DNA from 3 places in the Paenibacillus sp. VTT E-133280 genome. Region 2 is predicted to be linked to each of the others. Evidence: predicted binding sites of a transcription regulator. Region 2 holds the regulator's gene; each other region holds the start of a gene.

Region 1 (2,276 bases), on a different contig from region 2:
CCCACCTGTACAACCTCTTGCCAGTCCGCAATTTTATCTTTATCACCATCACGATTCATATCCCAGGAAAGACTTTTTCCATCCGGCAGCAAAAGCGCAAAGTCAAACGCAAGGCCATAATTATGATAGCTGGTTCCACCCTTGGCGTTGGTAACTATAGGTCCAGGCTTACTTCTCCCCTGCGCATACAAGGCATTTTGTTCAGCAATCGACCGTAACCCCTGAGTAATAACGATGGGCACTCCTCTGGCATAGCTTTGCTGAATCAAAGCCTTCGCCCCTGCTGCCAAAACAGGATGAAGCCCAACAAGCCTCGCCGCCGATTTGTCCCTCACTTGATCTAAAGTCAGCATAGAATCACCCCTTGGTATAATCAATGATCCCGCTCCCCCATTCGCTTGTACTAATACCCCTGCTTGCATCAGCAAAAAAAAGACCCCGGTATCCCCGAGATCTCCCCTGAAAAGCACTTATTCATAGCTTCTCCACCTTGGATCAATTCCACAAAAAAGGGCAAAATATTAGCGAAAGGTGGGAACACATATGGACATTCATAGCGATAGCTATAAAGTTGCTGCCCTGAGCGAGCAGGAAGAAGCGCTCGAAATTATTCGAAATGCCGAAGCTTCCATTGCACATCTGACCGGCAACCCAACGGTGACCCTAATTGCTTATGAAAAAAGTGAAGTCAGCGGTTCTCAGCATTAAACGATGTAAACCTCCACGAGGTCATCTACATTGATCCACTTCCATTCCTCCGCCCACTGCAGCTTAAACTCACGCGAGTGGGTGTGAATGGAAGTCACAAAACCACTTATTGTCTTATTCTCAAAAGGATCAAACAGCACAGCAGTGACGCGCACATGACTCCGTAACGATAAGGCCAGTGTACATTCGATCTCCTCCAGCTTCTGCTCATCAAGAATAGGCTTGATGCGGCGCAGCGTCTCCCGTTCATCCCTAATAATTCTTACCTTGTGCTCCGGCAGCATCATGCGGCTGCTTTCCCAAAGTCCGTTTTTCTCCAGCTTTTTGCCCATGGTATCCCCTCCCTAATTTCTATACTTATTCCGCTATGCACGAACGTATGTTTGTATTATATCCACACCTTCGCTGAATAATCAATAATCAGGAAAAAGATACCTTTTATAAATCCTCCTCTTCATTTAAAAGTTGTATAATAATGTATATCTAATTGAGAGGAGCTTTCCACTTGAAAAAAAACAATGCCCTGCTCATCCTAATTCCTGTATTATTCCTGTGTCTATACCCCCTCGTATATCAAAGCAGTACCCTCTCAGACCTCACAAAAGGAATCGTAGCTGGTTTATTTATAGGATTATCAGTGTTACCTCTACTCAAGCTCAACATCGCATCAAAAAGACGCTGACAGTTGAACTGTTCAGCGTCTAACTTCCGATCTATTCTTGAACTTTCTCTGATTCAGCGGTGGATTGACCATCAGCATCGATGAGTCCTGTTGCTTCTCTTGCTTCATTAAGCTTGGAAATGCCGTATAGCATCGCGACGTCAGCGTTCTGATTCAATTCCTCGAACTTCTCAGCAGTGACCTCTGCGGAATCAGCACCTTGAGAGGCCTGTTCTTTTAGAGAATAAGCACTTTGAAAAGCAATCTTAGACTCATCAAGCAGCTTACGAATGTCTTCGGGCAAGCTAGAGGAAATTTTCACTTTTTCAGCCTGATTGGATAGGTCTGTTGCGGTCTTCTGGAATTCGTTAATCTTCTTCTCCAGCTGCCTGTCCGAAAGGTCTCCTGCTGAATAAGCAGCAATAGCTTCGTTGAACTCCGCTAAAGATGATTTTCCTAATTCATCAAGTTTAGACATTTCATTGTAGAAGTTTTGCACGGTTTCCTGCACTTCTTCTTCCGAGGCAGGTGCCGATGAAGTTGAATTATTATTGCTGCAGGCGCTAAGGATGACAGTCAGCATTAGCGTTCCTATTAGTAACACTTTTTTCATTATTTATCCCTCCACTTAACAGAATAATGTCGGTTTGTGTAAAGCGCAAATGAAATTTATGTAAAACGACTATTATGTTATAATTATTTTAATTGTAATCAGGGAAGGAGAGGTATTTATGCCTTATTGCACAACCTGCGGATCAGAATATAAGCAGGGCGCTAAATTTTGTGGAGAATGCGGAACTAGCATGGACGGCACCGCTCCAGTGACCGCCCGCCGTCCATCAGCAAATCCAAATGCTACTCAAGAAGTCGTTCTCTGGAAAGGCAAACCAGCCAGTATCTCTGATCG
Region 2 (2,276 bases):
ACAATCGCAGCTAGTGCTAACACATCCTCATTGTACATACGAATACAACCATGGGATACTTCGTGCCCTATGGATGAGGGATCATTATTTCCATGTATCCCATAGTGAGGCTTAGATAGTCCCATCCAAAAGACCCCAAATGGACCGCCTGGATCGGGTTGTTTATTAATGATTGTGAATTCACCGAGTGGTGATTGAGTTAACATTTTACCGATTCCGACTGGGAAGCCCCTGATCACAATGTCGTTATCAAGAAGATAAAGCATACGCTGCGTCAGATCAACTATAATCCGGTAATTTGGCATTGTGCACACTCCTTTCTAATTAAGATATGAGCAGGATGCCTAAACGGTTATTCTTAAAAATGGTCATTTTAGCCTACGGGAACATATGTTCCGGATGGGAGTTAAGCTAAATGCATAGAAAAAAAGGCTGCTCCGCATTCGCGGAACAGCCTTTTTGGTAGGAGTGCATACTTAGTGGATATCTCGAAATAATCCGATAACTCTGCCGAGAATGGTCACGCGATTAAGGCGAAGAGGCTCGTACGCCGGATTCTCCGGCTGAAGACGTATATGATCACGTTCTTTATAAAAAGTCTTAACGGTTGCTTCATCTTCTTCGGTCATAGCTACAACGATATCTCCGTTATCAGCCGTTTGTTGTTGACGAACAATAACATAGTCGCCATTCATAATCCCAGCTTCGACCATACTGTCACCTTGAACCGATAACATAAATACTTTGTTATCTCCAACATAGTGTGTTGGAAGGGGAAAGTAGTCTTCAATATTCTCAGTAGCAGTGATAGGAACCCCGGCGGTAACCTTACCTACGACAGGAATTCGAGCGACGGTTTGTGCGAAATGGTGCACATTCTCAGAATCCTCTTGGCCAAGCAATTCTATCGCACGAGGCTTCGTTGGATCTCGACGGATAAGTCCCTTCTTCTCTAGCCGATCCAAATGACCGTGAACTGTGGAGCTGGAAGCAAGACCAACAGCTTCTCCAATCTCCCGGACGGAAGGAGGATAACCCTTGCTGCGGACTTCGCTACGTATAAATTCCAGGATCGCCAGCTGGCGACTTGAAATCTTTGACATTGGAATCAACCCCATATAGTAATGTTTGGGAAAATTATAACATAGAACTACCGTTCGCACAAACATAAGTTCTAACTATTATAAATATTAATTCGATAGAGTTAATAAATGGTAGTCTTGTATTGATTACATTTCCTTCATCTAAATGGTAAGAGCAGGTTCTTAGATGAATAATATGGTAAATATTGACCTCTGAAAAAAAGAGAACAATTGTTCTAAAATAGTATTGAACAAAACACATGTTCGTGTTATTATGATTTTGGAAGTGAGAACAAGTGTTTGGAGGATGATATTCATGTTAAAATACAGTACATACCGTAGCATCTACGATAAAGCCCCAGTGGTTGAATCTTTAGGACATAATCCTATTACCCGTTATTCAGCTCAGATTAAAGAAATCACAGAGTTTTTGCTTGAAGGCTTGATGCGTTTGTTCCGTAGAGATTTTGTTATTAAGCTGACATTGATCATTGTGCTCGTACTATCAGGACTTACAGTAGTGGGTAATGTATTTGCAGGATCTACTACTTTAATGAAGGATGAGAAGCGCGTAGTGGTTGAACGTGGAGATACACTTTGGAGTATTGCTCTTGAGAATAAACCTTCTGATATGAAGACGGCTGTATATATAGAAGGAATTAAAAAATCCAATGGCATAAAAGGTAGTCAGATTAATGCTGGAGATATTCTCTCTTTACCTATTTATTAATATTCTAAGAACATATTAAGAGGACATGAAGAGCTTGCAGGGAGTAAACCTTGACAAGCTCTTTTTCTCATGGCAGAGTTAGAATTAATTTATAAGGGGAGGGAAAGTTTTGAATATTGATGAGTTGGTCGCGCGTATTAACGAATTGGCACGCAAACAGAAGAGCGTAGGCCTTAATCAAGAGGAAACGGCGGAACGCGCCAAGCTTCGGGAAATTTATTTGGGGAATATCCGCAATAACTTTCGAGCACAATTGAATACGATTGAATTGGTTGATAATGATGAGCATGAACAAGGTAACAAGGGGCTTAAGCATTAACACCCTGTTCCTTTTCATAGATATTTCTGGATGACTAGGGGGAACGCATATGGCCCGTTCTTGGGAAAGAATGGTTCAACGCAACACGCAGCAAATCAACAAGCAAAGAAAGAAACAGGGGAAGGAAACGATTTACGCATCTAAA
Region 3 (2,276 bases), on a different contig from region 2:
CTCCAAATCGGCTTTCATAAAAGAATTTCCAGTAATCATCCGATATTTAATCATGACGTCTTCGTGTACAGTCATGTTATAGGCTCCGAAATGTATGATATAGCGGTGGTCCGATTTCTTCTGACGTTCTACCTTAGTAATTTCTAAAAGTTCTCCATCAGGAAAATCAGATAGGACCTGTACGTCCTGCTCATCCGATTCAAAATCCATATCCAGCTGTATTACCATAGTTACTTGTCACCTCATAGCAATAAAATATCCCCACAAAGTGTCGCTTAAATTCGATGCGTACTCAGGTACTTTGGGGGACCCCAAATATATATTTTTTATACTGTTAAGAAAAGACACCCTGCAACAATGAATCACAGGGCGTCCTATTCCTTAATAAATTCTATTGTTCGATTTCGAGAAGTAGCTTCTCTTCTTCCTCTTGCTCTGCAATGATTTCCGCTTCATTTGGTGCAGCAACAATAGTGGACAGATTACTTGCTTCACGGATCTTATTCTCAATGATGAGTGCAATATCTTGATGTTCTTTCAAGAACTGTTTGGCATTCTCACGTCCTTGGCCGAGACGCTCACCCTCATAGGAATACCATGCACCACTCTTATTCACGATGTCCATTTCAGTACCGATGTCTACAAGACTTCCTTCTCTGGAAATCCCTTCACCATACATGATATCAACATCAGCTTGTTTAAATGGAGGTGCTACCTTATTCTTCACAATCTTGATCTTGGTGCGGTTACCTACAACGTCGTTACCCATCTTAATACTTTCGACGCGACGAACATCCAACCGTACGGAAGAGTAGAATTTCAACGCCCGACCACCCGGGGTTGTCTCAGGATTACCGAACATAACACCAATTTTCTCACGAAGCTGGTTAATAAAGATAGCAATTGTATTCGATTTACTAATGGCACCAGATAGCTTCCGAAGCGCTTGAGACATCAAACGAGCCTGTAGACCGACGTGAGAGTCACCCATATCACCTTCGATTTCCGCTTTAGGAACCAATGCAGCTACGGAGTCAACGACAATAATGTCTACTGCACCACTTCGTACAAGTGCTTCAGCAATCTCAAGTGCCTGTTCACCCGTATCTGGCTGAGATAACAACAATTCATCAATGTTTACGCCCAAGTTACGTGCATACTTCGGATCGAGCGCATGCTCAGCATCGATAAATGCAGCTTGTCCTCCTTGTTTTTGCACTTCTGCAATAGCATGAAGAGCAACAGTTGTTTTACCGGAGGATTCAGGTCCGTATATTTCAATGATACGTCCCTTTGGAAGTCCGCCTATACCTAACGCAATATCAAGTGCCAAAGATCCGCTAGGTACAACTTCCACTTGCATATGAGTGGATTCTCCCAGTTTCATGATCGAACCTTTACCAAATTGTTTTTCTATTTGACGAAGCGCCATATCAAGCGCTGCACGACGATCTGACAATCAGACCACTTCCTTCACTGTTTATAATAATATAATAACGTGTTTTTGAGGTCTTGCCAAGCTTTTTTTCGAACATACATTCGTTTTTTTTGTCTCAAGCGTTAATTATCCCTTTTATTGTAAGCCTCCCTCCGGACATAGAAGTTAACTGATTTCTCTACTTCACCGGACATCAACGACTTATGATCAAAACCAAAACAGCGATCAAAATCTCCGCAGATATACAAAAAACCGCAGCAAAGAAATCTCAGTGCCACGGTTCTTCCGTATGTCTCAATTATAACTGGGCTAATCTCCCATTACAAGTCTGAGCCTTCTAGCGGTGTCTCCACCTTCCGTTCCTCAAGTCTGCGCCATAGACGATACAACAGAGCTTTAACAGTACGCAGTCGTATATTTTCACGTGTACCTTTAAGATTAAGCTCATACACTTCTGTCTTACGCCCGCGTTCAGCTAAACCAATAAATACAAGTCCAACTGGCTTACGTTCAGAATAGCCTGGTCCTGCTACACCCGTTACAGATAAACCGAAATCACTATCCGCGATCATTCTCACCTGATCAGCTAACACCTCGGCAACTTCACGACTAACTGCCCCTGGAGCATCTGGCCCCTCCAAATATGCACTTGGCACATTTAGAAGTTTTTTCTTCAGGTCGTTGGAATAACAGACGATTCCTCCCGCAAACATCGAAGCACTGCCGGGAATGTTAGTTATACTCTCCATCAGCAAGCCTCCAGTGCAACTCTCTGCCGCACTTAAAGTCAGACCTGCATCCGCCATCCAATCCACAATCAATTGCTCCAGCGGCACAT

What was found. The regulator LexA, encoded in region 2, represses DNA repair genes until DNA is damaged. The targets are predictions, from matches to a motif close to CGAACATATGTTCG.
Region 1: a site for LexA is predicted at 1,081-1,094, ahead of CA600_RS06905 (YolD-like family protein). Genes of this name have one in related genera too.
Region 3: a site for LexA is predicted at 1,529-1,542, ahead of recA (recombinase RecA). Genes of this name have one in related genera too.

Annotation. Positions count from the first base shown of each region.
Region 1 is NZ_NFUX01000010.1:116,553-118,828, forward strand. It holds gene CA600_RS06900 (M15 family metallopeptidase) at 1-353, opposite strand, end outside; gene CA600_RS31145 (hypothetical protein) at 544-708, shown strand; gene CA600_RS06905 (YolD-like family protein) at 705-1,040, opposite strand; gene CA600_RS06910 (hypothetical protein) at 1,422-1,982, opposite strand; gene CA600_RS06915 (PH domain-containing protein) at 2,101-2,276, shown strand, end outside.
Region 2 is NZ_NFUX01000057.1:44,916-47,191, reverse strand. It holds gene CA600_RS22135 (L,D-transpeptidase) at 1-305, opposite strand, end outside; gene lexA (transcriptional repressor LexA) at 477-1,103, opposite strand; gene CA600_RS22125 (LysM peptidoglycan-binding domain-containing protein) at 1,399-1,812, shown strand; gene CA600_RS22120 (DUF896 domain-containing protein) at 1,922-2,131, shown strand; gene CA600_RS22115 (hypothetical protein) at 2,181-2,276, shown strand, end outside.
Region 3 is NZ_NFUX01000020.1:29,717-31,992, forward strand. It holds gene CA600_RS11250 (regulatory protein RecX) at 1-228, opposite strand, end outside; gene recA (recombinase RecA) at 392-1,459, opposite strand; gene CA600_RS11260 (competence/damage-inducible protein A) at 1,759-2,276, opposite strand, start outside.